3 regions of the Hymenobacter nivis genome follow, and region 3 is predicted to be linked to each of the others. Evidence: riboswitches for the same ligand, from Rfam matches in the RefSeq annotation. Region 3 holds a riboswitch; each other region holds the start of a gene.
The links. A riboswitch is a leader RNA that binds a small molecule or an ion and turns the genes downstream of it on or off. The one in region 3 is predicted to bind S-adenosylmethionine.
Positions count from the first base shown of each region.

Region 1 (10,409 bases), 1.5 Mb from region 3:
CCTACTTCGTTTTCGTATTCCACTACGTGAGCAGTATACGATGCTGGCTTTGTTGAGAAACGAGACGTGCTCGGGCAGGCGCAGGTGCAGAAAATTATCCGCATCGGGAGCGGTTTCGTCGCGCCGCAGGTAGGAGCCAGCCTTAGCGTTGTCCTTCAAAATGAAGAAGAAGCCTAACACCAGCCCGATGCTCACGCCCTTAAGCAAATCGGTGAGCAGCACCGCCACGATGGTGAAGATGAACGGCCCGAACTGCGCCCAGCCCAGCCCAGCCGCCACTGCTGCCGATAAAGCGCGGGCTTGGTCAGCTTGAAGCCCACCACCAGCAGCACCGCTGCCAGCGCCGACAGCGGAATCAGGTGCAGCACAGTGCCCAGCAGCAATAGGCTCACCATCAGAAGGATGCCATGAATGAAGGCTGAGCGCTTGGTTTGTTCGCCGGCCGCGATGTTGGCCGATGAGCGCACGATAACGGCCGTGAGGGGCAAGCCGCCCAGTAGGCCGCTCACCACGTTGCCCGCGCCCTGGGCCAGCAGCTTGCGGTTGGTGGGCGTGTGGCGCTTTTGCGGGTCGAGGTTATCCACGGCCTCCACGCTGAGCAGTGTTTTGAGCGAGGCCACAATGGCGATGGTAAAGGCCACGCCGTAGGTGGCCGGATTGCGCAGGGCCCCGAAGTCGGGAAACGTCATCGCGCCCGCTAGCTGGCCCAGGGAAGAAATCACGGGCAGTGTCACCAGGTGCTCGGGGCGCACGGCCAGAGCCGGGGCCACGGCCAGTAGCAGCTGGTTGATACCCACCGCCGCCAGCACCGCCATCAGGGCGCCTAGTACCAGCCGCGCCCAGGGCTGCCGCCGCACCGGCGCGCTGTCCCAGAGTAGTATCAGCGCCAGCCCTACCCTTCCCACCAGCACCGAGCCGGGGCTGACGTGCGCCAGCGCCGCGCCAACGGCCGAAAACGTATTCTCGCCATATAAGTTGCAAAAAGTCCATGTCCTCGAAGTAGTCCCGGTCGGCCCCCAAAAAATGCTGTATCTGATTAATTATCAAGATAATGCCGATAGAAGCCAACATCCCGCGAATTACGGTTGCCGGGAAGTAGAGGGCAATGATACCCGCCCGCGCCACGCCCAGCTGCATCACGCCCGCCACCACGGTAGCCGCCAGCACCGCCGGCCACGAGCCCAGCGTCGAAATAGCTGCCAGCATAATGGTGGTGAGGCCCGCCGCCGGTCCGCTCACGCTCATCGCCGAGCCGCTGAGCACGCTCACCAGCAGGCCCCCCACAATGCCCGAAACCAGCCCCGCCAGCAGCGGCGCGCCCGAGGCCAGGGAGATGCCCAAACACAGCGATAACGCTGCCAAAATACCACCAGCCCCGCCGGCGTGTCCTAGCCGAGGATGCTGAGGCGGGAGGGGGTAGGGGCCCCTGAGGTTGGGGGCGCAGAGCGGGCGGGGCGCGCCGGTAGCGGCGCGGAACTAACCTGAGTTATACGAGTAAGAAGGGTACTTGAGCCCAGCCCTGATTACCGGGGGCTAGTTTAATTAGTGTAAGTCTACTGCCGCGTAATTAAGATGAAGTTAAAAGGGAATTAAAATTACTAACCACTTGATAATGAATGATAATTTAAGCTAGGTTCTTCGGCGGGGCCGGCCATTCCAGCCACACGCGGGTGCCCCGGCCGGGCTCGCTGGCCAGGCGCACCGCGCCTCCGTGCAGGGCCATGATGCGCGCCGTGAGCGGCAGCCCGATGCCGTGGCCCGGCACCGCCCGCGCCGCCGCCGCCCGAAAAAACGGCACGAACACTTGCTCCAAATCGGTGGGCGACAGGCCGAGGCCTTCGTCGGTTACCAGCAGGGTAGGGCGGCCAGCGGGTAGGGCCAGCGTGGCCGTGACGGGCTGCCCGCCAGCCGCCGAAAATTTGCAGGCATTATCCAGCACGTTGAGCATGGCCGAGAGCAATAGTGGCTCGTTGCCGAGCACCACGAGGGCCCCGGCCTCCGCGCTTTCGCCCAGGTCCAGGTCCACGCGGCTGGTGGGGTAGCGGCGGCCCACTTGCTCGTGGGCTAGCAGCAGCAGCTCGCCCAGGTCCACGGGCCGTAGGGGTAGCTGCGAGGGGTCGCCCGAGGCCTGGGCGATTTGCAGCAGGCCGTTGGTGAGGCTGGTGAGCTGCCGGGCTGCGTCGAGGGTGCGCTGAAGCACGCGGCGGTACTCGGTAGCGGGCCGCTCGGCTTGCAGCAGGGCCACTTCCAGCTCGCCGGTGAGGGCCGTGAGGGGCGTGCGCAGTTCGTGCGAAGCATCGCGCACGAAAGTGCGCTGGCCGGCAAAGGCCGCTTCGAGGCGGTCGAGCAGCTGGTTGAAGCGCTGGGCCAGCCGGCCCAGCTCGTCGGCCGGGCCGGCGGCGTGGCTCAGGCGCTGGCCCAGGTCCGAGGCCGTGATGCCGTCCACTTCGCCCACCATGCGGCGCAGCGGGCGCAGGGCCTGGCCCGCGAACACCCAGCCGCCTACCCCTGCGAAAACCACCGCCGCCAGTAGGCCCGCCCCCAGCACCCGGCGCAGCCCGCGCAGCTGCTCGCGGCCGTCTTCGTCCACCGATGAAGCCAGCACGATGAGGTCGCCCAGGCGCGGGTCAGCGTAGCGCAGCCCCACGGTTTCGTGAAAATCGTGCTCCGGCTCCAGCACTGCCCGGCCCGTGCGGCGCACCTCGTGCAGCCAGGCAGCCGGCACCCGGTGGCTAGTCGCACGCTGTCCCTCCCGAAACACTAGGCGCCCCGCCGTGTCGTACACCTGCCCCTCCTCGTCGGGCAGCGTGCGATAGAGCTGCCGCAAGTAGCGCCGGTAGGAAGCCGCCTGGCCTGAGTCGGCCCGCGCCTGCCCGTCGGCGTACACGTGCCCCATCACTTCGGCCCGGCTAAACAGGCTTTGGGTGAACACTTCGCGCCGCGACTGCCGGGTGAAAAAATAAATTGCGGCCAGTAGCAGCACCAGCGTCACCACCAGTAGCCCTCCGAACTGTAAGGCTAGGCGCAAGCGAATGGACATAAGATTTTTAATTGAAAATGAATGCGTTAGTAGGAAAAAATTAGGCGGTCACGCTGCGTTTGTCGAAACATCTTTTATTCGGGGTTAATTGAAACATTTAGAGTTAGTTATGAAATATATACTTTAACAATCTCAGCATGGCCGTCTGTTTTAACAATAAGCTATTTATCAACGGGTACTTACCTGCGCGGTAGAGCTGTTTCGACAAGCACAGCGTGACCGCTTTTTTTGGGTTTTTAAAAAGCTTCAATTAGTAAAAACCTGCTTCAACAAACCATATTAATTTTACTATTCTTTTTGAAAGTAAAACTATCAAAACAAAAAGTAGTCGTAAGTTTGTGCCGTTGAAACGGCTTTGTCAGCCTTCGCTTCACCCTTAACGCTACCCTCTCAATGCAGCCCAAAGTACCCATCACCGTTGCTACTGGCGACGGCATCGGCCCCGAAATTATGACCCAGACCCTGCGCGTGCTCGAAGCCGCGGGGGCCGCCATCGCCCCGGAGTTTATCGAGGTGGGCGAGCAGGTGTACCGCGCCGGCCACAGCTCCGGCATCCTGCCCTCGGCTTGGGATTCGCTGCGGCGCACGCAGGTGCTGCTGAAAGCGCCCATCACCACGCCGCTGGGCGGAGGCTACAAAAGCCTGAACGTGACGCTGCGTAAAACCCTGGGCCTGTACGCCAATGTGCGGCCGAGCCGCAGCTTGTTTCCGGCCGTGGCCACGCGCTTCCCCGACCTCGACGTGGTGATTATCCGCGAGAACGAGGAGGATTTGTACGCCGGCATCGAGCATCAGCAAACGCCCGATGTGGTGCAGTGCCTCAAGCTGGTGTCGCGGCCGGGCTGCGAGAAAATCGTGCGCTACGCCTTTGAGTATTGCCGCCTGCACGGCCGGCGCAAGCTCACGTGCATGACCAAGGACAATATTATGAAGCTCACCGACGGCCTCTTTCACCGGGTGTATACGGAGGTGGGCCAGGAGTACCCCGATATCGAGCAGGAGCACCAGATTATTGATATTGGCACCGCCCGGCTGGCCGACACGCCTGAGCGCTACGACGTGGTGGTGACCCTGAACCTGTACGGCGACATTATTTCGGACGTGGTGGCGCAAGTGGCCGGCTCGGTGGGCCTGGCTGGCTCGGCCAACGTGGGCGACCACGGGGCCCTGTTCGAGGCCATTCACGGTTCGGCCCCTGACATTGCGGGCCAGAACATTGCCAATCCCTCGGGCCTGCTGCAGGCGGCCGTGCTGATGCTGGTGCACATCGGGCAGGGCGAGGTAGCGGCGCGGGTCCACAACGCCTGGCTCCGCGCCCTGGAAGACGGCTACCACACGGCCGACATCTACCAGCCCGGCACCAGCCAGGAAAAGGTGGGCACGGTAGGCTTCGCCGATGCCGTGATTGCCCGCCTGGGCCAGCTGCCCCAGCACCTGCGGCCCTTCCAGGCCGGCCCAGCCGCCGAGCAGAAGCCGATGGTGCTGACCCCGCGCCATGTGGGCGTGCAGCAGCTGGTAGGTATTGACGTGTTTTTGCGTTGGGATGGCACCGACCCCAACGAGCTGGGCCAGCAGCTGGAAATGCTCACCGGCCACCGGCTGCAACTCAAGCTCATCACCAACCGCGGCGTGAAGGTGTACCCCGAGGGCCACCCCGAAACGTTCTGCACCGACCACTGGCGCTGCCGCTTCGTGGCCGCCACCGCCCGCGTGAGCGATGGGCAGCTCGGCTACACCCCCGTGCCGTTTGCCGACGTGCTGGCCCTGCTGCACCGCCTGGCCGATTTCAACCTCTACATCATCAAAACCGAAAACCTGTACCTTTTCGACGGCGAGCGCGCCTTCTCGCTGGGGCAAGGCGAGTAGGCCAGCGGGCTGCGGGGGGGAGGCAGAATTTCTGGCGTATTACGTTATTTGGAGCGGGGTTCTCCTTTTCCCCACCTTAGTCCTGCCCACTTTATGAATGCCACGATTCGCCTTGAGCTGAACGACAAGCTGTACCTGCGCGATCCGCAGGACACTGATCTGGGCCGCCGGCTGGTGGCCGAAAGCGTGCGGCTGATTGATGAAATCGGCTTCGAGCAGTTCACTTTCAAGAAGCTGGCCCAGCGCATCGAATCCACGGAGGCGTCGCTCTACCGCTATTTTGAGAACAAGCACAAGCTGCTGGTGTACCTGGTGAGCTGGTACTGGGCCTGGCTGGGCTACCAGATTCGGTTCCATACCCACAACGTATCCGACGCCCACGACCGCCTGCGCCTGATTCTGGGCATCCTCACCCAGGCGCACACCAGCGACCCGGCCACGACCCAGCTCGACGAGGCCGCCCTCTACCGAATCGTGGTCAGCGAAGCCTCCAAAGCCTACCTCACCAAGGATGTGGACTTGGACAACCAAGCCGGGCTATTTCGGGAATATAAGCGGCTGGTAGCCAGTATTGCCGAGGTGGTGCGCGAGATTAACCCCGCCTATCCCTACCCCCTCGCCCTGGTCAGCACCCTGCTCGAATCGGCGCGCAAGCAGCTGTTCTTTGCCCAGCACCTGCCTTCGCTCACCGACGCAGCCACCCGCCAAGGCGAGCAAAACGCCATCTACGACTTTCTGCTGAAGCTGGCTTTTGCCGCGCTGAACCAAGCTTAGCCGGACGACAGTAAGTACCAATCACCGACTCCTAAAATGCCCGTTATGCCCGAATTAATTATGCATTAATTCGGATATATACTGCTCACGAAGTGGAATGCGAAAACGGAGTAAGGTGCGGGGCTTGTCCCCGCCCGTCCTTGAACGGTTCAGTCAGCTTTCGTTCAACGACGGGCGGGGACAAGCCCCGCACCCTACTTCATGACGAGTATAATAGACTAATTATCGATAAATAAGCTATCAAATAAGGGCTGCTTAAAGGCCTCCGCTAAGGGCTTAATAATTAACCACCAGATCCTTATTCTTTGCGCAGCATGTAGCCCATGCCCACTAGCGTGTGGATGAGCTTGGTGTCGAAGCCTTTGTCGATTTTTTTGCGCAGGAAGTTGATGTACACGTCCACCACGTTCGAGCCGGTGTCGAAGCTCAGGTCCCAGACGTGCTCCAGCAAATCGGCGCGGCTCACCACCCGGTTTTGGTGGCGCAGCAGGTATTCGAGCAACGCAAACTCGCGGGCCGTGAGCTGCACGGCCTGGCCAGCGCGCGTCACGCGCTTGGCGGCGGGGTCGAGGGTGAGGTCGGCCAGGTGCAGGGGGGCGGCTAAGGCGGGGGCCTCGGTGCGGCGGCGCACCAGGGCCCGCAGGCGCGCCAGCAGCTCCTCGAAGGCGAAGGGCTTCACGAGGTAGTCGTCGGCCCCAGCGTCGAGGCCCCGGATTTTATCGTCCGTCTCGCCCAGCGCCGTCAGCATCAGGATGGGTATGCCCGCGTCGTGGGCCCGCACCTGGCGGCACACTTCCAGCCCGCTCAGCCCCGGCAGCAGCTGGTCGAGGATGAGGCAGTCGTAGCGCGTGGCCTGGGCGCGGGTGAGGCCCAGCAGGCCGTCGGCGGCCAGGTCCACGGTGTAGCCCTGCTCGCGGAGGCCCTGGTGCAGGAATGCGGCCACGGAAGGTTCGTCTTCGACTAATAGAATGCGCATACAATTGGCTAGTGGGGGGGGCAAAGGAACGCACCGGCCGCTCAGGGCGGGCCCCAGGCTTATTTAAAGCTCCGCCGTAAACTGAACTTTAGGATTGCCTTTGTGCTTAGCCAGGAAAATATATGGCTAACCCGTCCGCGCACCCCGACCTGATTCCCACCTACGAGCCCCATCGCCTGGAGGCCCTGCGGCCCTACCAGGTGCTGAGCGTGCCCGGCCAGCAGCTCTTCAACGACCTGGTGGGCATTGTGGCCAAGCTCTTTGGCGTGCCCGTAGCCCTGGTTTCGCTGGTGGGGGCCGACGAAGTCGTCTTCGCCGGCAACGTGGGCCTGCCCGGCCTTGAGCGGGTAGCGCGGCCCGACAGCCTGTGCTCGGTGGCCATTTTGCAAGACGGCGCGACGGTATACGAAAACCTGCTGGCGCGCCCCTGCCACCTCACCAGCCCCGGCGCGGCGGCGGCGCTGGACCTGCAGTTCTACGCCGGCCAGCCCCTGCGCTCGGCCGACGGCTTCCCCATCGGCACGCTGTGCGTGATGGACCACGCGCCGCGCGTGTTTTCGGCCGAGGAAAGCGTGCTGCTGGCCAGTCTCGGCGACGTGGCCACGGCCTTGCTCGACCTGCGCGTAACCTTGGAAACTAACCCTGGCCTGGCCGATGCCCTGCGCCAGCGCGTCGACGCGCGCATCGACCAGTCACTCACCCGCATTGACACCCTGGCCTCGCTCCAGCAGTGGGAAAGCGCGCCCGACACCGAGGCCGCCCTTAGCTACCGCCGCTCCAGCCGCGAAGAGGCCACCCAGGTGGTGCGCGTGCTGCACGCCGAGCTGCGCCAAACCCTGGCCGACCTGCACCGCTAGCACCGGGGCCCCCGCCGCCTTACCTTTGCCCGGCAATGTGCGGTGCGCCGCGGGTTGTTTTTATAAAGAGGCGCCGAGAGACAGGCTCGTTGACGCGCCGGCAACCCCCCGCCTTTGGCGGGCCCGGTGCCAAGGCCTGGTTCTATAAAAACGCGCTGCCGTGCTATACCTGCCCCTTTTGTTGCCCCTTTTGCCAGCTGTAGCTGGCTGCCGTCCCGTGTCCACTGGCCGCTGTTGTAGCGCCCGGCATTGGGCCAGGTAGGGGGCCCCCACCGGCGTTGGGCCGGCTTTTCATTACTTATCTTTTTGTGGGGAGCGGTTTGGACGGGGCCCCAGGGCCCCGGCGGCCACCTTATTTACCGCCCGGCCCGCGCCGGGCCCCGAGTTTTAGTTATGCTGAAAAAATCACTGGCCCTGTTGCAGCGCGAAGCGGCCGAAACCGGGAGCAACACCCTCAAGCGTACCCTCAACGGCTTCAGCCTCATTACTATCGGTATCGGCGTCATTATCGGCGCGGGCCTGTTTTCGCTCACCGGCATCGCGGCGGCCAACAACGCGGGGCCGGCCGTTACGCTCTCCTTCGTGGTGGCAGCGGTGGGCTGCGCCTTTTCGGCGCTGTGCTACGCCGAATTTGCCGCGCTGGTGCCCGTATCAGGCTCGGCCTACACCTATTCCTACGCCACTATGGGCGAGCTTTTCGCTTGGATTATCGGCTGGGACCTCGTGCTTGAGTACTCGGTGGGGGCTGCCACGGTGGCTATCAGCTGGTCGCAGTACCTCATCAAGTTTCTGGGTAAGTACGGCCTGCACCTACCGGCCCAGCTAGTGATGTCGCCCTTCGAGTCGGCCAAGCTGGCCGACGGCTCCACCGTGACGGGCTACGTGAACGTGCCGGCCATGTTGGTGGTGCTGGCCATTACGGCCATCGTCACGCGGGGCACTAAGGGTTCGGCGTGGTTCAATGCCCTGGTAGTGGCCCTGAAGGTGGCCGTGGTGCTGGTGTTCATCGCCCTGGGCTGGAAGTACATCGACCCCGCCAACTACCAGCCCTATATCCCGGCCAACACCGGCAAGTTCGGCGAGTTCGGCCTGAGCGGCATTTTGCGGGGCGCGGGCGTGATTTTCTTCGTCTTCATCGGCTTCGACATCGTGGCCACCATGGCCCAGGAAACCAAGAACCCGCAGCGCAACATGCCCATCGGCATCCTCGGCTCGCTGGCGGTGTGCACGGTGCTGTTCGTGCTCTTCGGCCACGTCCTCACGGGCTTAGCCAATTATACCGAGTTCAAAAATAGCGCCGCGCCGGTAGCCATCGCCATCGAAAAAACGCCCTATGCCTGGCTCAGCTCAGCCGTAATTCTGGCCATCCTCATCGGCTACACGTCCGTGATTCTGGTCGATTTGCTGGGGCAGTCGCGGGTGTTTTTCTCGATGTCGCGCGACGGGCTGCTGCCGCCGGTGTTCTCCCGGCTGCACCCAAAATTCAACACGCCGTTTCAGTCGACCCTGCTGCTGGGTTCGTTCATTGCCGTGTTTGCCGGCTTCGTGCCCATATCGGTGGTAGGCGAAATGACGAGCATCGGCACGCTGCTGGCCTTCGTGATGGTGTGCCTGGGCGTTATGATCATGCGCCGCACCAACCCCGACGCGCCCCGCAGCTTCCGCACGCCGTGGGTGCCGGTGGTGCCCATTCTGGGCATCGTGGTGTGCCTGGTAATGATGGCCTCGCTGCCCTGGCAAACCTGGCTGCGGCTGTTCGTATGGCTGGCCCTGGGCCTGGCCATTTACTACGGCTATGGCCGCAAAAACAGCAAGCTGCGCCAGGCCCAGGAGCGCGGCGACACCGATGCGGCCTAACAAGCAGGGCCCGGTACGAAGTAGGCAGAAGATTTGTCCTTGAATTAGCAAAAGCAAAAAAGGCCGTCATGCTGAGCGCAGCCGAAGCATGACGGCCTTTTTTGTATTTCAGTACCTCCTGAACAGCTTTAACAAGAGCTCCCCACGCCAGGCGCGCCAAGCCTTCCGCTTACTCGCCCATCAGCGTGATTACTAATGAGCGGTGGCCGCCGTGGTCGCGGTGCTCGCCCAGGTAAATGCCTTGCCAGATGCCCAGGGCCGGGGCCCCGTTCGTGATGGGTATGCTGACGCTGCTGCCCAGCAGCGCAGTTTTCAGGTGGGCCGGCATGTCGTCGGGGCCCTCTGAGTTGTGCCGGAAATAGGGCGCATTTTCGGGGGCGGTGCGGTTGAAGAACTGCTCGAAGTCGTGGCGTACCGTGGGGTCGGCGTTTTCATTGATACACAAGCTGGCCGACGTGTGCTGGATGAAAATGTGCAACAGGCCGGCCCGCACCTGCCGGAGCTCGGGCAGCTCGTCCAGCACGTAATCGGTGATGAGGTGGAAGCCGCGGCGTAGGGCCGGCAGCCGCAGCTGTTTCTGAAAAACCATTGGGTAGCGGTGAGGGGTGATGGGAGGCATACGCGGCCCCGCCCCACGGGTAGGCACTGGCAGCGGCAACGGCCGCCGGAAAGGTGCGTAGCGGCTGGGGGGCCTAATCAAAATAAATGCGGGGCCGCCGGTGTTTTGTGGAGAGCAGGTCGGTACTTTTGGCGGCCCTGTTTTTCGGCCAGCACATCTTCTCTGCATGGAGATATTCGTATCCGAAGCAACCGAAGCACCCGCACCCCGCCGCCCCGCCCCGGCGTACCCCATCCTGGCCGAGAGCTGGGGCATCCTGGGCTGGTACGTGCTGGCGACCCTGGTGGTGGGCAGCGGCGGCTACGCATTGCTGAACACCGCCACTTCCTGGCCACGGGCTCAGTCAATACTGGTGGCCTCGATGGTGGCCAATGGGGCCCTGCTGGCATTTCTGCGCTGGAAGGCGGGCCCGCGGTGGCA
Region 1 is NZ_CP029145.1:248,515-258,923, forward strand. Features, by position in the region: gene DDQ68_RS01025 (hypothetical protein) at 1-228, opposite strand, end outside; gene DDQ68_RS24165 (SulP family inorganic anion transporter) at 192-911, opposite strand; partial or broken gene DDQ68_RS24170 (SulP family inorganic anion transporter) at 1,069-1,362, opposite strand; gene DDQ68_RS01040 (sensor histidine kinase) at 1,625-3,040, opposite strand; gene DDQ68_RS01045 (NADP-dependent isocitrate dehydrogenase) at 3,434-4,906, shown strand; gene DDQ68_RS01050 (TetR/AcrR family transcriptional regulator) at 5,000-5,680, shown strand; gene DDQ68_RS01055 (response regulator transcription factor) at 5,979-6,656, opposite strand; gene DDQ68_RS01060 (GAF domain-containing protein) at 6,779-7,513, shown strand; SAM riboswitch class I at 7,571-7,664, shown strand; gene DDQ68_RS01065 (amino acid permease) at 7,907-9,370, shown strand; gene DDQ68_RS01070 (secondary thiamine-phosphate synthase enzyme YjbQ) at 9,540-9,959, opposite strand; gene DDQ68_RS01075 (CPBP family intramembrane glutamic endopeptidase) at 10,156-10,409, shown strand, end outside.
Region 1: linked by a shared signal. The riboswitch ahead of DDQ68_RS01065 (amino acid permease) and the one ahead of metH (methionine synthase) in region 3 are both predicted to bind S-adenosylmethionine.

Region 2 (10,409 bases), 770 kb from region 3:
GGCCGTAGATTGCGGAGGTACACTGACTTGGAAACCATTATAATGTGTTGCTAACGCCCCACTGCGCCCGTCGCCGCGGGGCGTTTTGCGTGGGGCAGCGGGGCGGGGGCCCTGACCGGGGCGGCCGTACTTTTACCCGGCCATCCCCGCTCTTATGCCGCTCTCCGCCCCTCCGCCGCCCCCGCCCGCCAGCCCCCCCGCCGCCGACCAGGACGCCGCCCTGCTGCGGCAGCTGCGGCCGTCGCGCATTGTGGTGCCGGCCCTGATTGGGTTGAGCGTGGTGGCGTTCCTGTTCTGGCGCTCTTACAAACCCGGCGACCTGGCCCCGCTGCTCGACGCCAAGTGGGAGTGGCTGCTCGTAACCTTGCTTGTGCTGTGGGCCCGCGATTTGGGCTACATCTACCGCATCCACCACATCACCGAGCGGGCCCTGAACTGGCGGCAGTCATTCGGCGTGATTGTAGTGTGGGAGTTTGCCTCGTGCGTGCTACCCTCGGCGGCGGGCGGCACGGCAGTGGCCCCCATCATTCTCAGCCGCGAGGGCATTCCGCTGGGTAAATCATTGGCCTACACGCTCGTCACGGCCCTGCTTGACAACCTATACTACGTGCTGATGGTGCCGCTGGTGGTGGGCCTGGCCGGCGCTGGGCTGTACCCACAAGGGCTGCAATCGGCGTTTGTGCAAACACTGCGGGTACTGTTCGTACTAAGTTACACGGGCGTGTCGGCCTACGCCGGGCTGCTGCTCTACGCGCTGCTCGTGAACCCGCGCGCGGTGCGGCGGCTGCTGGTACGGCTGGCCTCGGTGCGGGGGCTGCGGCGGTTCCGGCGGCTAGCCTACCGCCAGGGCCAGGAAATGGTAAACGCCTCCAACCACTTGCGCGGCGCGGGGCCCTTGTACTGGTGGCGCGCCTGCCTGAGCACGGCGTTCGTGTGGACGGCCCGCTACGCCGTCATCGGCTGCCTCATCGCCGCCTTCGTACCCATGAGCACGGGCACATTCCTGTTCATTTTTGCCCGCAACATTACTTATAAGGTGGTACTGCTGCTGGCCATTACGCCCGGCGGCGCGGGCATTGCCGAGGGCGCATTCCCCACGTTTTTTGGCCACTTCATCGGCACGGCCACCATGACGAGCTTCCTCGTGCTGCTCTACCGCATCGTCACGTACTACTTCTACCTGGCCCTGGGCGTAGCCTACCTACCGCGCTGGCTGGCGCGGGTATTCGGCCCGCGGCCGGCTGCAGGCGGGGCCTCTACGGCCGAGTAGCCGGCGTCGCCAGGGCCCCGCCGGGCCGCGGGTAAGCATCCCAAAATTCGGGGCGATACGGCACCTCGGGCACGGCCACGGGCGGGCCCTTGGTTTTGGCGGCGGGCGGCGGAGAGGCGCCGGCGTCGAGCAACGGTTTGAAAAACAGTTCACTCAGGCTTTGGTAATAGAAGGGCCCCTTGCCTAGCACTCGGCCCGCGCTCTGGGTTTGGCCCACGCTGCGGCGGGCGTAGTAGCGGCCGTTGGGGCCCCGGGCGTAGTCCACCACATGGGTAGTGCGGTCGGCGGTGAAAACCTGGGCGAAGAGGCGGTCTCTCAGGCTCTCGCGGCCCCGGTTCTTGCGCGCCGCGCTGTTGAAGGCCGCGGTATCAAGCTGCCATAGCGCCTCGTAACGCAGCACGGCGTGGTCGCGCTGGCGCACCAGCAGGCGGCCCTGGTACACGCCCATCAAGTAGCTACCGGTGCTGCGGTGGTCAGCCTTCTTGGCGGCGAAGCTCAGCAAATACACCGTTTCGGGGCCCTGGCCGCACACGCTGTCAAGCTTAAGCGTAAAGCGCCGCAGCCGGCGGGCTTCGAACAGTGGCGACGTGCGCACTGGGTCAGCGGCACTCACGTAGTCACCCTGCACCCGGCTGTACAGGGCTATCCGGCTAATGGGGGCCCCGCGCTGCGCCAGCACATGCCGCTGCTGCGGTTGGTAGTCTACCCCGTTGCCCGCTCCCAGAAAGCCGCCCGTGAAGTGCCGGTAACCAGCCGGCACCCGCAGCCGGCCCACGGTTTCGGCTTCGTAGCGCAGCGTGTCGAAGTTGCTGATGCGGCGGTGGGCATACACCTCCGTGGCGTAGTCCTGCTGCTCGTAGTTGGCGGGAATATTTTTGATGACGTCCTGCATAATGGCCACCGGGTCGGGCGGAGCCGTGGGCACGCGCACCTCGTCCAAGGCGTAGGCCGACGGCGTTAGTTGCACCGTCAACTCTTCGTTACCGCGCGGCGACTGCACCACGGCCGTGGCGTAGCCCAAGCTGCTCACTTGCAGCGGCGTGGGGCCCGGCAGCGCCAGAGCGAAGCGGCCCTGCGCGTTGGCTGTAGTGCCCTTGCCCTGCCCCGGCACCACCACCGACGCGTAGGGCACGCCCGCCCGGCTACGCGCATCCAGCACCTGCCCATGCACCGTGCGCACCCCCGACACATCGGGGGCCGCCGCGCCCGCCCGCACCAGGGCCCCGCCCCGGCCGGCGGCGGGGTTGCGCGAGCCGGGCGGCGCGGCACGAGCCGCCACGACTGCCGCCGCGGTGTCGGCCGCTGCTGCTATCAAAGCCCCCGCGGCGCTGTCGGGGGCGGCCAAGTGCGGCGGCGCCACGCTGCGGAAGAACAGGAAGCCGTCGACCACCTCGCTCCAGGGACCCGCCAGCGGCTGGTAATCAAAGGCGTAGGTAGTGAGCTGCAGGCCGGGCGCGTCATGCTTCAGGCTGACGAAGGACAGGGGCCCCTCCTTTTCCAGCAGCTCGGCCTCCAGAGTACCGGCGGCGGGCGGGGGCACGGGCACGCCCGCGGTGCCCACCAGGCCGTGGGTGCCGCCGCCGGCCAGCGTACCCAGAATGTACACCTGGTTGGGCCCCAGCGCCGCCTTCACGGCGCGGCCCATGGGCTGGTAGGCGCGCAGCTCGTCGCTACCGAGCACCTCCACGCGGTTGGCGAAGTGCGGCAGGGCCCCCCAGCAAATAACTTTTTCGGCCGGGTGCTGGCGCAGGTACCACAGCAGGTTATCAGCCATCTGGGCGTCGCGCGGGTTGCTGTCGGCGGCCACGAAGGTGGCGGCGGTTTTGGCCCCGGGGTCGTGGGCGGCGTAGTCGCGGGCCAGGGCCCCCAGGCTGCGCAGGCACTGTTGCCAAAAGGCAGCTTCGGTGCGGCGGCTGGCAGCGGGGGCCCCGGCGGCCTTGCGCAGCAGCCGGTCGGCCTGGGCCAGCACGGCTTCAAACTCGGCCGGTTTTTGGGTGGGCGGGAAGGCGTAATGCGCGGCCATGTAGTCCACCACGTCGCCCAGCAACTCATAATTCACGGCGGCGGTGCCCTTCTCGGGTTCCAGGAAATCCTCCAGGTCGTCGGCCAAGTCGTCGCTGTAGTCGCCGCTCAGCTGTGGGTCGAAGCCCATCACGCGCAGGCCATCGGGGCCCAGCAGGGGCCCCACGGCCTGGAACTCCTGGGTGGCCGTCCACACCGGAAACACGCTGCTGCGCAGGTTTTTGGCCACCGACTTACCCGCCGCAATGCCCTGCTGGGCCTTGTGCAACTCAAAAAAGCCGCTCTCCATGCCCAGCGTAGTGAAGCCCATGCGCTGCTGCAAAAACGCCACCAGCCGCGCCTTGGCTGCCAGCACATTGCCCTCGCCGTGGGTGGGCTCGCCGAGGAACACTACCCGCGCACCGCCAATTTCCGACCGCAGAAACTCCAGCTCCGCAAACGACGTGTCGGCAGGGCTTAGGCTGCGCAGCGCGCGCGCTGGTACTGGCCGGGGCCCCGGCGCGGCCGGGGTTTGGGCCCGCCCCCCGGCGGCCCCCAGGCACGCTCCCCATAGTAGCAACATTCGAAACCAAGCCATTTTTTGAGTCAAAAGAAAATTTAAACCAAGCAGAATACCAAACGCAAAGAACCGCCTTCTGCGTGTTCGCTGCACCGGGCCGGCAACAAAAAAGCCCCGCGCCAATTTCGGCACGGGGCTTTCGCTACTGTTGAGAATTTAATTATTCCTTTTCCAGCATCAGCTTGGCGCCGCTGGTGCCCACCAAAGTCAGCTTGTTGTCGGTAAGGGTTTCCACCGCGAACTGGTTACCAGCGGTGGCACCCGTAGGCGTCATCATGATGGTTTTGGCGGCCTGGTCGAAGGTATACTTGCCCGAAACGGATTCGGCGGCGCTCGTCATGGTGTAGTTGCCATTGGCAAAAATGCGCAGTTCCTCCTGCTTTTGGGCGTCGGTTTGCTTCACTTTGTCGCCGGTGGCATCGGTTTCCTTGGCAGTTTTCCACACCTTGCTATCGGTGCCGTAGAGCATATTCACGGCTTCTACTTTGCCTTTGTCGTTGCCGCAAGCCACCACAAACAGCGAAAGCAGCAGGGCGAAGCTGGCCAGGAAAGAACGGGCAACCAATTGAGAGTTTTTCATGAAAGATGCAAGGGCAATGGAGTGGAAGTGATGCGCCGGCCCGTGCCGACTGCCTTGCTTACGGCCAGCTAATTAAATAGTTTATTAGGCAACTTCTATGCTTGGCGGCGCGTAAAAACCGCCAGTTGCCGCCGGCATCTCCCTTTGCAGGGGCCCCGGCAATGTATCATCCGTTTTCACCTAAAACCCCACCCCCACGCCATGGGCCTGATGGATTTCCTGAACACCGAAGGCGAAAAGAAGCCGGCCGATGCCTCCCAACCCACTGCTGGGGCCGGTGCCTCGTTCGGCAGTACCGACGCCAACACCTACACAGTGGCGAGTGGTGATTCCCTTTCGAAAATTGCCAAAAACCACTACGGCGACGGTACCAAGTGGCACCAGATTTACGAGGCCAACAAGGACCTCATCGGCACCAACCCCGACCTCATCGAAGTAGGCCAGGTGTTGATCCTACCTAGCATCTAGGTACTTTTTTGCAGAAAAAAGGCAAGAAAAGCCTGGGCCCCTGGCCCGGGCTTTTTTGAGCCTGCTGGCGAAAAACTTGTGGCGCCTTTTGCAAAAGCAAATTTTTCGCTTCTATATTTGCCATTACCAATCCGGTACGCTCCCCCTCGCGGTGGTGCAGCGTTTCATCTTATACAGAAGCGGCGAGAGACTAGGCTCTGTGACCCGCTGGCAACCTTCGACCGCGCGAAAGGTGCCACTTCCTACCCCTCGGCCCCCCGGTCGCTGCGGGAAATATAACCGGAGTGCCATGAACAACCCCCCCGCTTCCCATTCGACCCTATTTGCCCAGCCGGTCTTGCCGGTGCTGGGCTTTTTGGTGTTGGCCGGCCGAATGCGAATGTGTTGTTGGGGCCCGTGTTGTTGCGGCTAGGCTAATGCTGCGGGTTCTGCCCGCCACCTCCTGCCACCGGGTCTTTAGGTAGCGGCTAGCTGGGCCGCGCCGAGCAGCTGGGCTACTCATGGGGGCCCCTGGTTACCTCAACTACACGGGCTTTTTTGCTTGCCGGCACTACCGGTTCCAGCCAGTCCCTTCCCCCTCTTCTTCAGATTTTTACGGTTTTTAACCCTCCCTTTTTATGTCCGCTTCCCTGCACTTCGAAACCCTCCAAATCCACGCTGGCCAAGTACCCGACCCCACCACCGGCTCGCGCGCTGTGCCCATTTACCAAACCTCCAGCTACGTGTTCAAAAGCGCCGAGCACGGCGCTAATCTGTTTGCTCTGAAGGAGTTCGGCAACATCTACACCCGCCTGATGAACCCCACCACCGACGTATTCGAGCAGCGCATTGCGGCCCTCGAAGGCGGCGTGGCGGCCGTAGCCGTGGGCTCGGGCATGGCGGCGCAGTTCATTGCCCTGAACAACATCCTCAAGCAGGGTGACAACATCGTGGCCAGCTCCTACCTGTACGGCGGCACCTACAACCAGTTCAAGGTGGCCTTCAAGCGGTTGGGCATCGAGGCCCGCTTCGTGGACGGCGACGACGCCGACGGCTTTGAGAAGCTGATTGACGAGAACACCCGGGCCCTGTACGTGGAAACGATTGGCAACCCCAGCTTCAGCGTGCCTGATTTTGAGCGCATTGCGGCCGTGGCTCACAAGCACGATATTCCGCTGGTGGTCGATAACACGTTTGGCGCGGGCGGCTACCTGTTCCAGCCCCTCAAGCACGGCGCCAGCATCGTGGTGGAGTCGGCCACGAAGTGGATTGGCGGGCACGGTACCAGCGTGGGCGGCGTGATTGTGGACGGCGGCACCTACGACTTCGGCAACGGCAAGTACCCGCAGTTCACCGAGCCCAGCGAGGGCTACCACGGCCTGGTTTTCAACGACGTATTCGGCAAAAACGGGCCGTTTGGCAACATTGCTTTTGCCATCCGGGCCCGGGTGGAGGGCCTGCGCGACTTCGGCCCCGCCATCAGCCCGTTCAACTCCTTCCTGCTGCTGCAGGGCCTCGAAACCCTGAGCCTGCGCGTGGAGCGCACCGTGGAAAACGCCCTGAAAGTGGCCCAGTGGCTGGAAAAGCAGCCCGAAGTAGCCCACGTCAATTACCCCGGCCTGGCCAGCAGCCCCCACCACGCCAACGCGGCCAAGTACCTCAAGCGCGGCTTCGGCGGCGTGCTCTCCTTCACGCTGCACGGCACCAAGGAAACGGCCGTGGCCCTGATTGATAACCTCAAGCTCATCAGCCACCTGGCCAATGTGGGCGACGCCAAAACGCTGATCATTCAGCCCTCGGCCACCACGCATCAGCAGATGAGCGAGCAGGAGCAGCTGGTGGCCGGTGTGACGCCCACGCTGCTGCGCCTGTCGGTGGGCATCGAGCACATCGACGACATCACCGCCGACCTAGCCCAGGCCCTGGCCGCCGCCATCCAAGCCGCCCCTAAGGGCGACGCCCACACCGACGAATCCATTCCCGAGCCTGCGGCGCAGCACGCGCAGCCGCTGGAAGTATAACCCGCCCGCCAACGCGCAACGTGCCTGACGCCCAGGGCCCGAACGGCAGCCGCTGGGGCCCTGGGTTTTAGCATCAGACAGGTTTCGATTCATTTAAAGCCATGCCCGAATACATTTTTGAATTGCCCGACCCGTTCCCCTTGGAAAGCGGCGCGGCGCTGGCCGGGGCCCACGTGGCGTACCGCACCTGGGGCCAGCTGAACGCAGCCCGCGACAACGCGGTGTGGGTGTGCCACGCCCTGACGGCCAACGCCGACGTGCTGGACTGGTGGCCGGGCTTGTTCGGGCCGGGCTGTTTTTTCGACCCCGCCGACTGGTTCATCGTGTGCGCCAACGTATTGGGCTCGTGCTACGGCAGCACCAGTCCGCTCAGCCCCGACCCAGCCACCAGCCAGCCGCGCTACCAGGCGTTCCCGCTGCTCACCGTCCGCGACCTGGCGGCGGCCCACGAGGCCCTGCGCCAAGAGCTGGGCCTGGCGCGCATCCACACCTTGATTGGCGGCTCGCTGGGCGGGCAGCAGGCCCTGGAGTGGGCCGTGGCGCAACCCGATGTGTTTGACCACCTGGTGGTTATTGCCACCAACGCCCGGCACTCGGCCTGGGGCATTGCCTTCAACGAGGCTCAGCGGCTGGCCATTGAGGCCGACCCTACCTACCATGCCAACGAGCCCGGCGGCGGCGGCGAGGGCCTGCGAGCCGCCCGCGCCATTGCCCTGCTCAGCTACCGGAGCTACGACGCCTACGCCACCACCCAAACCGAAGCCGACGACGACCCACGCCTGCGCGACTACCGCGCCAGCACCTACCAGCGCTACCAGGGCGACAAGCTGGTGGCCCGCTTCGATGCGTACAGCTACGTGGCGCTAAGCCGAGCTATGGACACCCACCACCTGGGCCGCCACCGCGGCGGCGTACCCGCGGCACTGGCCGCCGTACGGGCGCGCACGTTAGTGCTGGGCATCACATCCGACGTACTGTTCCCCGTCAGCGAGCAGCGGGCATTAGCCCAAGGCATTGCCGGGGCCCTGTACATCGAGCTGGGTTCGATCTTCGGGCACGACGGCTTTTTGCTGGAGACTGTGCAAATCGCGCAGCGGCTGGAACGGTTCTACGCGCCGGCCCTGGCGCAGTAGCCGCCGGGGCCCCAGGCAGCGCCACCCCTCTTTATTATTCCGAACATGAGCTTCCTTTTCTTATCGGCCCGCCGTGGGCCGCAGGTCCTCTTGTGCGTAGCGCTGGCTTTGGGCGGGCTACTAACCGGCTGTGGCAGCGGCAGTAACAGCGCCGGCACCGCCGCTGCGCCCGAAACTGTACGCCTCGACTACGCCTACTACAACCCGCTCAGCCTCGTGCTGAAACAGCAGGGATGGCTGGAGAAAGACCTCGCCAAGCAGAACGTCAAGGTGGAGTGGGTGCTAAGCCAGGGTAGCAACAAAGCCCTGGAATTCCTCAACGGCAGCAGCCTCGACTTTGGCTCGGCAGCCGGGGCGGCGGCCCTGGTGGCCCGCGCCAACGGCAACCCGCTCAAGGCCGTTTACATCTTCTCGAAGCCCGAGTGGACGGCGTTAGTGGTGGGGCCCAAGTCGACCATTACCACGGTGGCCGGCCTGCGGGGCAAGCGCGTGGCGGCCACCAAAGGCACTGACCCTTACATTTTTCTGCTGCGCGCCCTCGACCAGGCCGGGATGAGCGAGAAAGACATCGAGCTGATTCCGCTGCAACATCCCGACGGGCGGGCCGCCCTCGAAAAAGGCGACGTGGACGCCTGGGCCGGCCTCGACCCACACATGGCCAAGGCCGAGCTGGAATCGGGCGCCAGGCTCCTCTACCGCAATCCCGAGTTCAACAGCTACGGCGTACTGAACGTCCGCGAAGCCTTTGCCAAAGACCACCCGGCCTTGGTGGGCGCCGTGCTACGCGCCTACGAGCAGGCCCGCGCCTGGGCCCGCCAGCACCCCGCCGAACTACAGCAAACCCTGGCCACCGCGGCCAAGCTGAGCCCGGCCGTAGCCGCCAAGCAGCTGGCCCGCACCGACTTCGCCGTCAATGGCTTCGGGGCCCCGCAGCTGGCTACCATCGCGGCAGCCGGTGACGTGCTCAAGAAAACCGGAACCATCGAAGCCGGCGTGGACGTGGCCCAAACCCTGAAGGCGCTGGTCGATCCGCAATTTGTGAACAAGCTACCCGCCGCGCCCGTGGCGGCCCGCTAGGGGCCCGGGGCCCAATGTGGGGCCTGGTCGGCTGCAACTCCTCATTTTTCCATGTCCGACTCCACCCTTGCTTTAGCCCCGCCCGTCCGCACGGTAGCCCAGCTAGCGGCGCGCGCGCCACGGCGCTGGCAGTGGCCATTAGGCGCCGTGCTCCCGCTGGTCCTGCTGGCGCTGTGGGAAATGCTGGCCCGCACCGGGGCCCTGCCGCCCAACCTGCTACCCGCGCCGTCCAAAGTGCTGGGCACCATTGCCGAGCTGGCCCGTACTGGCGAGCTGTGGCCGCACCTGGGCCTGACGCTGGCGCGGGTGGGAGCGGGCTTCGCGCTGGGCAGTCTGGCAGCCACGGCGCTGGGGGCCCTCACGGGCTATGCGCCGCTGGCCCGCCGCCTGCTCGACCCGCTGCTGCAAGGTGTGCGCAACATCCCATCGCTGGCCTGGGTGCCGCTGTTCATCCTTTGGATGGGCATCTACGAAACCTCGAAAGTGGTGCTGATTGCCGTAGGCGTATTTTTCCCGGTGTATCTGGGGCTGATGAGCGGCGTCCAGGGCGTAGACCGCAAGCTGGTGGAGGTGGGCCGTATGTACCGGCTTTCGGGGCTGGCGCTGGTGCGGCGGGTGTTTCTGCCGGCCACGCTGCCGGCCTACCTGGTGGGCCTGCGCAACGGCCTCGGCCTGGGCTGGATGTTCGTGGTAGCCGCCGAAATAATGGGCGCTAACAAAGGCCTGGGCTTCCTGCTAGTGGACGGCCAGATGACCGGCCGGCCCCAAACCATCCTGGCCAGCATCCTGCTCTTCGCCATCCTGGGCCGCACCACCGATGCCGGCCTGGTGTGGCTCAGCCGCCGCCTGCTGCGCTGGCAAGACACACACGGGACCAATGAGTGAATGGATGATTTGGTGAATGAGTGAATGAGGATCTGGAACGTCATGCAGAGCGCAGCGAAGCATCTTTCCCGCGTGACTAATCCTGATTACTGGCGCTAAAAAGATGCTTCGCTGCGCTCTGCATGACGTCCACCCATTCACTTATTCCTCTGTCCACCCACATTCTATACATTTCTCACACTCCCCACATTCTTCACATCTGAAACCATGCTGCGCATCGAGCACCTTGGCAAGCAGTTTGGGCCTCAGGTGGTGGCGTTGCAAGACGTTAGCTTCCAAGTGCAGCCCGGCGAAATCGTGGCCCTGGTGGGCACCAGCGGCTGCGGCAAAAGCACGCTGCTGCGCATCGTGGCCGGGCTGGAGGCGCCCAGCACCGGCCGCGTGCTGATTGACGGGGCCCCGGTGGCGGGGCCCC
Region 2 is NZ_CP029145.1:3,019,659-3,030,067, forward strand. Features, by position in the region: gene DDQ68_RS13445 (TonB-dependent receptor domain-containing protein) at 1-8, shown strand, start outside; gene DDQ68_RS13450 (lysylphosphatidylglycerol synthase transmembrane domain-containing protein) at 155-1,270, shown strand; gene DDQ68_RS13455 (erythromycin esterase family protein) at 1,257-3,869, opposite strand; gene DDQ68_RS13460 (hypothetical protein) at 4,012-4,431, opposite strand; gene DDQ68_RS13465 (LysM peptidoglycan-binding domain-containing protein) at 4,633-4,899, shown strand; SAM riboswitch class I at 5,066-5,181, shown strand; gene DDQ68_RS13470 (O-acetylhomoserine aminocarboxypropyltransferase/cysteine synthase family protein) at 5,517-6,899, shown strand; gene DDQ68_RS13475 (homoserine O-acetyltransferase family protein) at 7,001-8,032, shown strand; gene DDQ68_RS13480 (aliphatic sulfonate ABC transporter substrate-binding protein) at 8,078-9,109, shown strand; gene DDQ68_RS13485 (ABC transporter permease) at 9,161-9,994, shown strand; gene DDQ68_RS13490 (ABC transporter ATP-binding protein) at 10,202-10,409, shown strand, end outside.
Region 2: linked by a shared signal. The riboswitch ahead of DDQ68_RS13470 (O-acetylhomoserine aminocarboxypropyltransferase/cysteine synthase family protein) and the one ahead of metH (methionine synthase) in region 3 are both predicted to bind S-adenosylmethionine.

Region 3 (10,409 bases):
CGCTGATGAGCGAGCCCAACGGCTTGTTGAACACGCTGAAGGCATAGGCCTGCCCAATGGCCAGGTGAATGGCCAGGGCCGCCGGGGGCACTAGCCAACGGTTGTAGCCGGGGCCCGCAATGGTGCGGCTCCGGTCGAGGAGTGAGGTCGAAGTATCGGCCATTAAAAAGGGAAAGAGGGTGGGGAAAAGAAGTAGCCTAGCAAACCGGGCCCCGGGGGCTCGACGGTTCGCAGGAAGAAAGGTAGGTGGGTTTCTGAGCTTTCGGCCCTGCGGGCGCCAGGAAAGTTGCTAATTAGCTATACCTGCGTGGCCCGCCAATGAAAAGCCGGACCGCCCGCCCCGGAGGCAAGCGGTCCGGCCAGGGAGCCCAGTGGCCCCGGGGGCCCTACTCGTCGCTGCTGAGCTTGCCGCCGGTCACGTGCACGAGGCTGCCGGTCATGAACGAGCCGTCGTCCGAAGCCAGCAGCACGTAGGCCGGGGCCAGCTCGTCGGGCTGGCCGGGGCGCTTGAGGGCGACTTCGTGGCCGAATTTCTCAATCTCGTCCAGCGGCATGGTGCCGGGGATGTTGGGCGTCCAGACCGGGCCGGGCACCACGCAGTTCACCCGGATGTTGCGCTCGCCCAGGTACAGGGCCAGCGACTTGGTGAGGGCGTGAATGCCGGCTTTCGAGGCGGCGTAGTCTACCAAAAGCGGGATGCCCGTGATGCCCACGATGCTGCCCGTGTTCACGATGGCGTCGCCCGCTTTGAGGTGCGGAATAGCGGCCTGCGCCATCCAGATGTAGCCCAGGATGTTAGTATCGAACGTGCGGCGGATTTGCTCTTCCGGAATTTCCTCGAACTTCTCCTGCGCCATTTGGTAAGCGGCGTTGTTCACCAGGATGTTCAGCCGGCCGAACTCCTGCACGGTGCGGCGCACGGCCTGCTTGCACTGCTCGGGGTCGCGCACGTCGAGCTGGAGCACCAGGCAGCGGCGCTTTTCGGCCTCCACCATGGCCTGGGTTTGGTGGGCATCCTCCAGGTTTTCGTTGAACACGATGGCCACATGAGCGCCTTCCTTGGCGAAGGCCACGGCCACGGCCCGGCCGATGCCCGAGTCGGCCCCGGTAATGAGGGCAATCTTGTCTTGGAGCTTGCCGGCGGCGCGGTAGGCGCGCAGGTCCGACTGCGGCTGCATTTTCATGTCGGCCTGCTTGCCAGGGTAAGGCAGCTTCTGGGCCGCGGCCTTCATGTCCTTGGCCGTGGGGCGCACGGGAGCGTCGGAGGGCGCGGGCATTTTGGGCTTGGGGGCGTCGGTGGGGCCCTTAGGGGCCGCGGCGGTGGATTTTTGAGGAGGCATGGTGCGGAGGAAGAGTGACCCCCTGCTTTACGCAAAAAAGGTCGTGCCGGCCATGCGGAGCCCCGTTAGGCCGTGGCGTCGGGGTACACGGGTGGGCGCTCAGCCAGGGCTTTACGGGCCCGGTAGCGCCCAAACCACGCGGCCGCGGCCCACATGGCCAGCAGGGGCCCCACGAAGTAAAGCCACAGCGCTGGGGCCAGGCCGGCAGCGGCGGCCGTGCCCGTGGAGCGGGCCGGGTTCAGGCTCATGCCCGAAATGGGGCCCTCGAACACAATAAATACGGCCAGCATCAGCCCCGCCAGCGCCCCCACCCACGCTTTGAGCTGCGCCGAATGCAATGCCCGCAGCAGCAGCAGCATGAACGCCGCCGAAATGCCAGTTTCGGCGAGCAGCGCCCACAGCCAGCCGTAATCACCCTCGATGGGCCGGGTGGTGTTGTAATGAATGGCGGGGTAGCCAAACCATGGTCGCAGCAAGTGAAACATGGCAGAGCCCGCCGCCAGGGCCCCTGCAAACTGAAATGCGACGTACCACACCGCGTCGGCCGTGCGGATGTGGCCAATTTGCCAGAAACCCAGCGTCACGGCCGGGTTGAAGTGGGCCCCCGAGCGCTTGCCCCAGGGCGAGTAGGCCATGGCCATAATCAGCACCGCTATTACCAAGCCCAGCCCAACGCGCTGCCCCATTTCGCTGGGCCCGAAGGTGCGGGCCACCGCGGAATCGGGGTGGTGAAACACGACCGCCGCGGCGCTCGATACAATCAGAAAGGTTGCGGGGCCCGCTGCTTCTACCAGGTAGTAGGGCCAGTGGCAGCGCAGGGCCGAAAGCAATTCGGAGGCAAAACCCACGGGGCAAAAAGCGTTGGTAGACGCTTTCCAACGCAGAAACGCCCGGCGGGTTGGCAATCAGCGGCGAGCGGCGGCGGCGGGGTCGCGGGTGGCGGCGCGCAGCTCGGCGGCGGTGTGGCCGGCCTGCAGGGCCACAAATTCGGCCTGCCAGGCGCGCACGCGCAGCTCGTCGCGGGCGGGCAAGTCGAGGCGCACGCGGGCCAGGGCGGCGTTCACGTCGGCGTACACGGCGCGGGCGTAGTCCCAGTCGCGGTCGGTCCAGGCCTGGTGGCGCGCGCGCGTTTGCCGCAGCAGTTGCTGGTAGGGGCCCCCGATGGTGGCCGGCATCATGGCGTCGAGGTGCTCGGCGTAGGGCCCCAGCAGGTTGGCGGCGAAGATTTTTTTGCGGGCCGGGCTCAGGGGCTCGGCGCGGCGGGCGCGGTTGGCGGCGTCGTAGCGGGCGGCTTGGCGGCCCATGCGGGCCAGGGTTTGGCCGCCCTCGCGGGCCAGCGTGTCGAGCTTGCGCGACTGCTCGTGCACCACAGCTTGGCGCTCGCGCGGGGTCGAGTCGCAGGCCGTCAGCAAGCCGGCCAGGGCCCCCAGCGCCAGCGCGTGAATTGAAATAGAAAAGAACGTTTTCATGTTCGAAAGGTACTTTATGGCGTGCCGCCGTCCTCTAGCTGCTCGCGCAGGGCCAGCTGCTGCTCGCGCAGGCCGGGCAGGTGCGGGCACAGGGCCTCCAGCTGCTTTAGTGCGCGCAGGGCCCGGCGCGGGTCGGCCAGCTGCCGCAAAATGGCCGCCTGGCCCCACAGGGCCCCAAAGTGCCGGGGCTCGCGGCGCAGGGTTTCGGCAATGTCGGCCAGCGAGGCGCGGTAGTCGCCGCGCTGATAGTAAGCGGTGGCGCGCTTGTTCCAGCCCTCGGCCAGGTGTGGGGCGGCGGCAATCAGTTCGTCAAACACGCCAATGGCGCGGGTGAAATCGGCGGCTTGCAGGGCCCGCATGCCGGCCTCCAGTTGCTTGTCAAGGGCCGCGTCGCCGGTGGCCAGCCACACCTGCCAGATGCCGTTTTGCAGGGCCTCAATCTCGGCTGGCGCAGTGGCCACGCGGAGCTGGGCGAAGAGGTCGTCGAGCATATTTCAGTGAATAGTAAATAGTTATCAGTGAACAAGCATACGGTTTAACAGGGGGTGGTAGGGGCCCACTGGCTATCAGTCATTGCCAGCGCTAACTGTTAACTGCGCACTGTTAATTGATAACTAAAATTAAAACAGCTCCTTGGCCACTTTACGGATGCTTTCGGCCTTGCCCATCGAGTAGTAGTGCAGGCAGGGCACGCCGTGGGCCATCAGCTCGCGGCTTTGGTTGAGGCACCACTCGATGCCCACGGCGCGGGCGGCCTCGTTGTCGCGGCACTGGCTCACGGCTTCCACCAGGGCCTCGGGCAGGTTGAGGAAGAAGGTGCGCGGCAGCATGGTGAGCTGCGCTTTCGTCGTTAAGGGCTTGAGACCGGGGATGATGGGCACGGTGATGCCGGCTTCCCGGCAGCGGCGCTCGTAGTCGAAAAACTGCTCGTTGTCGAAAAACATCTGCGTCACGATGTAGTCCGCGCCGCGGTCCACCTTGTGCTTGAGGTAGCGGATATCGGCCCCGGAGTTGGGGGCCTCGAAGTGCTTTTCGGGGTAGCCGGCCGTGCCGATGCAGAAGTCGGTGGCCCAGGTATCGTCCTGGGCCTCGTCCAGGTACTCGCCCTTGTTAAGGTCGGCCAGCTGCCCGATGAGGTCGCAGGCGTAGGCGTGGCCGTCGGGCTCGGGCTTGAACACGCCGTCCGACTTTATCGGGTCGCCGCGCAGGGCCAGCACCGAGTCGATGCCGAGGAAGTGCAAGTCAATCAGCGCGTTCTCGGTTTCTTCCTTCGTGAAGCCGCCGCAAATGAGGTGCGGCACGGTGTCCACGTCGAAGCGGTTTTTGATGGCCGCGCAGATGCCCACCGTGCCCGGGCGGCGGCGCACGGTTTTCTTCTCCAGCAGGCCGTTGGGGTGCTGGCGGTACACGTATTCCTCGCGGTGGTAGGTCACGTCGATGAACGGCGGCTTGAATTCCATCAGCGGCTCGATGTTCGAGAACAGCGTGTGGATGTCTTCGCCCTTTTTGGGTGGCAGTACTTCGAAGGAAAACAGCGTCTTGCCGTCGGCTTGGGCAAGGTGGTCGGTGACTTTCATGGGGCGGGAACGGGCGGGGCGGGCTGCCGGCTTTTTCGCCGGCTGCCCGCTAATCGTAGAAGAAAATTTGGGCCCCCGACTGTCTGCTGATCGTCGCGGCCGTTGAATGCGTCTGGGGGCCCTGGGGGGTACCGGGCAGCCGGCGAAAAGCCGGCAGCCCGGGCCGGGTGGCGGCGCTACTTCGGTTCGTAATTCAGATTCGGCATCAGCCAGCGCTCCAGCTCGGGCAGGGCCATGTGCTTGCGCTGGGCCATGTCCGCCACCTGGTCGCGGCCGATTTTTCCGAGGCCGAAGTAGCGCGAATCGGGGTGGGCGTAGTACATGCCGCTAACGGCCGCCGTGGGGTACATGGCCAGGTTTTCGGTGAGGGTGATGCCCGTTTGGCGTTCGGCGTCAAGCAGTTGAAATAGGGTAATTTTCTCGGTGTGGTCGGGGCAGCCCGGGTAGCCGGGGGCTGGGCGCACGCCCCGGTACTTCTCCTGGATGAGGTCGTCGCCGGTCAGCTTTTCGTCGGCCGCGTAGCCCCAGAACTCTTCACGTACGCGCTGGTGCAGGCGCTCGGCGAAGGCCTCGGCCAGGCGGTCGGCCAGGGCCTTCACCATGATGCTGGAGTAGTCGTCGTGGTCTTTCTCAAAAGCCTCCACCAGCTTCTCGATGCCAATGCCGGTCGTCACAGCGAAGCCGCCCAGGTAATCGGCCCGGCCGGTTTCCTTGGGCGCCAGGAAGTCGGAAAAAGCGATGTTGGGGATGCCGGGGCCCTTCTCGCCCTGCTGGCGCAGGGTGAAGAACTCGGCCACGGGGGCCCCGCGCTCGTCGTTGGCGTACAGCTCAATGGTGTCGTAGCCCACGGTGTTGGCCGGCCAGAAGCCCACCACGGCGCGGGCCGTGAGCAGCTTCTCGTCCACGATTTTCTTTAGCATGGCCTGCGCGTCCTCGAAGAGCCGGGTGGCTGCTTCGCCCAGGTTTTCGTCGGTGAGGATGCGCGGGTAGCGCCCCTTCAGCTCCCAGGTGTGGAAAAACGGCGTCCAGTCGATGTACTGCGCCAGCTCGGCCAGGTCGTAGTTATCAAACGTTCGGGTGCCCAGGAAGGTGGGCTTGGTAATGGGGGCCCCGGCCCAGTCGATTTGCACGCCGTTGGCGCGGGCGGCGTCGATGGGCAGGTAGTTCTTGTCGCGCTGGCGGCCGGCGTAGTCGATGCGCAGGGCCGCGTAGTCGTCAGCCACGGTTTGGGCGTAAGCATCGCGGCCCGAGCCGAGCAGGCCAGCGGCCACGCCCACGCTGCGCGAGGCATCGTTGACGTGCACCACGGGCCCCCCGTAGCCGGGCGCAATTTTCACGGCCGTGTGCAGGCGCGAGGTGGTGGCCCCACCGATGAGCAGCGGTATTTCCAGGCCGCGCTTTTTCATGGCCTGCGCCACGTACACCATCTCGTCGAGCGAGGGCGTAATAAGGCCCGAGAGGCCGATGATGTCGGCGCCTTGCAGCACGGCCTCGTCCAGAATCCGCTCCAGGGGCACCATTACGCCCAGGTCTACGATGTCGAAGTTGTTGCAGGCCAGCACCACGCCCACGATGTTCTTGCCGATGTCGTGCACGTCGCCCTTCACCGTGGCCAGCAGAATCTTGCCGGCGGTTTGGCGGTCGCCGCTCTGCTTGTCGGCCAGCAGGTAGGGCTCCAGGTAGGCCACGGCTTTCTTCATCACGCGGGCCGACTTCACCACCTGGGGCAAAAACATTTTGCCGGCCCCGAACAGGTCGCCCACTACGTTCATGCCGCTCATCAGGGGCCCCTCAATCACGTCCAGGGGCCGGGCCACCTGCTGGCGCACCTCCTCGGTGTCCTGGTCAATGAACTCGGTGATGCCCTTGATGAGGGCGTGTTGCAGGCGCTCCTGCACGGGCAAGGCGCGCCAGGCATCGGCCACCACCTCGGCTTTGTCCTTCTTCTTGACGGTTTCGGCGAAGTCCACCAGGCGCTCCGTGGCGTCGGCGCGGCGGTTCAGCAGCACATCTTCCACCAGCTCCATCAGGTCCTTGGGCACGTCGTCGTACACGGCCAGTTGGCTGGGGTTCACGATGCCCATGTCGAGCCCGGCGCGAATCGCGTGCAGCAAAAACGACGAGTGAATGGCCTCGCGCACCACGTCGTTGCCCCGGAACGAGAAGCTGATGTTGCTCACGCCGCCGCTCGTGAGGGCCCCCGGCAGGGTAGCTTTTATCCAGCGCACGGCCTCAATAAAATCGAGCGCGTAGGTGCGGTGCTCCTCCATGCCCGTACCCACGATGAGGATGTTGGCGTCGAAAATGATGTCCTCGGCCGGGAAGCCGATGCCCATCAGCAGGTCGTAGCTGCGCTGGCAGATTTCCTTGCGGCGCGCCAGCGAGTCGGCCTGGCCGTCCTCGTCGAAGGCCATTACCACCATGGCCGCGCCGTACTGGCGCACGGTGCGGGCGCGCTGCAAAAACACTTCCTCGCCCTCTTTCAGCGAAATCGAGTTCACGATGCTCTTGCCCTGCACGCACTTCAGGCCGGCCTCCAGCACGCTCCACTTCGAGGAGTCAATCATCAGCGGCACCCGCGAAATGTCGGGCTCCGAGGCAATTAGGTTCAGGAAGGTGGTCATGGCCTGCTCCGAGTCGAGCATGCCCTCGTCCATGTTCACGTCGATGACCTGGGCCCCGCCCTCCACCTGGGCGCGGGCCACGGCCAGGGCCTCCTCGTAGGCCCCCGTGCGGATGAGGCGGGCAAAGGCGCGCGAACCGGTCACGTTGCAGCGCTCGCCCACATTCACAAACAGGCTGTCGTGGGTGATACCAAACGGCTCCAGGCCGCTCAGGCGGGTGGTTGGGGCCCCGGCGGCGGGCAGCGGGCGCGGCCGGTACTTTTCGGCCAGCTTGCTCAGTTCGGCGATGTGCTGGGGCGTGGTGCCACAGCAGCCGCCCACCACGGTGAGGATGCCGTCCTTTAAGTAGTCTTCCACCAGGGCTGCAAATTCCTGGGCCGACTCGTCGTAGCCGCCAAAGGCATTGGGCAGGCCGGCGTTGGGGTAGGCCGAAATGTGCACGTCGGAAATGCGGCTCAGCTCCTCCACGTACTGCTTGAGTTGGTTCGCGCCCAGGGCGCAGTTCAAGCCCACGCTCAGCAGCGGCAGGTGGCGGATGGAGTTCCAGAAGGCCTCCACCGTCTGGCCCGAGAGCGTGCGGCCCGAGGCGTCGGTGATGGTGCCCGAAATCATAACCGGCACCCGGCGCCCGCCGTCGTCAAAAAACTTCTGCACCGCGTAAAGGGCAGCCTTGGCGTTCAGGGTGTCGAAAATCGTTTCGATGAGCAGCGTATCCACGCCGCCGTCCACCAGCCCGCGCACCTGCTCCAGATAGGCCGCGGCCAGCTCGTCGAACGTCACGGCGCGGAAACCGGGGCGGTTCACGTCGGGCGAGAGCGAGGCGGTGCGGTTGGTGGGCCCCACGGCCCCGGCCACGAAGCGCGGCTTGTCGGGCGTGCTGTACTCGTCGGCCGCGTCGCGGGCCAGGCGCGCCGACTCGTAATTCAGCTCGTACACAATGTGTTCGAGCCCGTAGTCGGCCTGGGCGATGGTGGTGCCTGAGAAGGTATTGGTTTCCACCATGTCGGCCCCGGCGGCAAAATACTCGGCGTGAATGCCGCGGATAATGTCAGGCCGCGTCAGGCTCAGCAGGTCGTTGTTGCCGCGCAACGGCTTGGGGTGGTCGGCGAAGCGGGGGCCCCGGAAGTCCTCCTCCGTGAGCGGGTGGCGCTGAATCATGGTGCCCATCGCACCGTCCAGAATCAGCAAGCGCTGGCGCAGAATTTCTGGTAAAGGGCTACAACAAGCGGCGTCGGCCGCAGTCGTGGGGGGGGCAGTAAGAGTGGGTGAAGAAGCGAAACCGGACATGCTAACCAGATAAAAGCGGCGGATAAACGCGCCTATCCAGAAAGAAACCCGCCCCCTGTGAGGGCGGTCCCGGCTGTCATCTTCTTCGGCCAAACGCATTGGCAGAACGGGAGTTGGCACCTACTCAGAGCAGGTTGCCAAGACGTCACAGGGCCCAGTCCCTCGGTCTTTCTGGATAGCAGCTACTGCGAAGATACGCACGGCGCGTCACCTCACCCCGGCCCCTCTCCTGCGGAGAGGGGTGCCAGTATCTGGCCGTTGTGAAATGAACAAGCTTGTTGAGGTTCCGTGAGGTTTTCCGGGCCGGGATCCTACTGCTACGACAGCGGCCACGCCGGCCACACGGTGCCGGGGGCAAAGTCCGTCAGCTCGGCTGGCAGCTCCAAAAACGCATCGGCCCCGAGCAGGCCGGCCAAATCGCCGGAGCCGCCCACGGCTATCGGCGTGGCGCGGCGCACCCCCAGCGCATCCACGGCAATGGCCACCGGCAGCAGGTGCGCCAGCGCGGGGCGGAACTGCACGGGGGCCGTGAGCACGGCCGGCGTGGGCCCCGGGGCCCCGGCCGCCGGCTGCTGGGTGGCCAGCAGCCACGGCCGCACGTAGCGGGCCGCCGTCAGCAGCGTTGAAACCGGGTTGCCGGGCAGGCCGAACACCACGGGGCCTCCATCGGCCCGGGCCCCAAACCACATGGGCTTGCCGGGGCGCTGGTTCACTTCGTGGAAAATTTCCACCACGCCCAGCTCGCGCAGCAGCGTGGGCAGGTGGTCGGCGCGGCCCTTACTCACGGCCCCACTCAGCACCACGGCGTCGAAGCCAGCGGCGAGGATATTGGTCAGGCCCTGGCGCAGCCGGGGCAGGTCGTCGGGCAGATGAAACAGGTGCACGTCGGCCCCGGCGGGGGCCAGCAGGGCCTGCACTGCGTAGGCGTTGGAGCGCCGGATCTGGTGGGGCAAGGGCGTAGCGGCCACGTCCACCAGCTCGTCGCCGGTGCTCACCACCGCTACCCGGGCGAGGCGCGTCACGCGCACTTTGGGGGCCCCCACGGTGGCGGCTACGGCCAGGGCGGCGGGCGTGAGGCGGGTGCCGGCGGGCAGCAACAGATCGCCGCGGCGGCGGTCGGTGGCCTGGGTGTGCACGTTCGTGCCGGGCTGAGCGGGCGGCGCGATGTTAATGGTAGCCTGCTGGTTAGTAAGGGTGATGTCCTCGTAGCGTACCACCGCGTCGGCCCCGGGGGGCAGCACGGCGCCGGTCATCACCTCCACGGCCACGCCCGGGCCGGGTAGCGGCCGGGCGGGGGCCCCGGCAAACTGCGCGTGCGCCACCGGAAACACCGTTTGGCCCCCGGCCCAGGCGGCGTGGGCCACGGCAATGCCGTCCATTGCCACCCGGTCGAAGGGCGGAAAGTCGCGGTCGGCGGCCAGGTCTTCGGCCAGGATGCGGCCAGTGGCTTCGGGCAGGGGCAGGGTTTCGGGCGGCAGCGCGGGGGCGGTGGCCAGCACGCGGGCGTAGGCTTCGGCAACGGAAATCATAGCTAGTTGTCAGTTGTTTGTTGGCAGTTGCTGGGCGGCTGGTATGCGGGAAGTGCTCGGCTCGCAAAGGTGGCCCGGTCGCACCTTTGCGGCCACCAACTGCTAAAGCGGCCGGCGAAACGTATACGGCCCCATCGGCCTTCCGTCACGCTCGCCCTGACAACCGACAACAAACAACTGACAACTAGCAATGCTATCCGACAAATTCACCCACGTCAACGCCGCCAACCAGCCCACGATGGTGGATGTGGGCCAGAAAGTGCCTACCCGCCGCTTGGCCCGCGCCCACTGCCGCGTGGTGCTGGGCCCCGAGCTGCTGGGCCGCGTGCGGGCCGGCGAGCTGCCCAGCCACAAGGGGCCCGTCATTCACACGGCCATCCTGGCGGGCATCATGGGGGCTAAAAAAACCGCCGACCTCATCCCGCTCTGCCACCCGCTGGGCCTCGATGATTGCCAAATCACTATCGAGCCCGACGGCCCCGACGCCCTGCGCGTGGTGTGCACAGCCGTCGTCACGGGCCGCACCGGCGTCGAAATGGAGGCCCTGACCGGCGCCAGCGTGGCCGCCCTCACGATCTATGAC
Region 3 is NZ_CP029145.1:3,790,524-3,800,932, forward strand. Features, by position in the region: gene DDQ68_RS16860 (L-lactate MFS transporter) at 1-163, opposite strand, end outside; gene DDQ68_RS16865 (SDR family oxidoreductase) at 387-1,277, opposite strand; gene DDQ68_RS16870 (MIP/aquaporin family protein) at 1,406-2,188, opposite strand; gene DDQ68_RS16875 (hypothetical protein) at 2,246-2,809, opposite strand; gene DDQ68_RS16880 (tetratricopeptide repeat protein) at 2,824-3,300, opposite strand; gene metF (methylenetetrahydrofolate reductase [NAD(P)H]) at 3,430-4,386, opposite strand; gene metH (methionine synthase) at 4,563-8,177, opposite strand; SAM riboswitch class I at 8,371-8,479, opposite strand; gene DDQ68_RS16895 (molybdopterin molybdotransferase MoeA) at 8,615-9,826, opposite strand; gene moaC (cyclic pyranopterin monophosphate synthase MoaC) at 10,017-10,409, shown strand, end outside.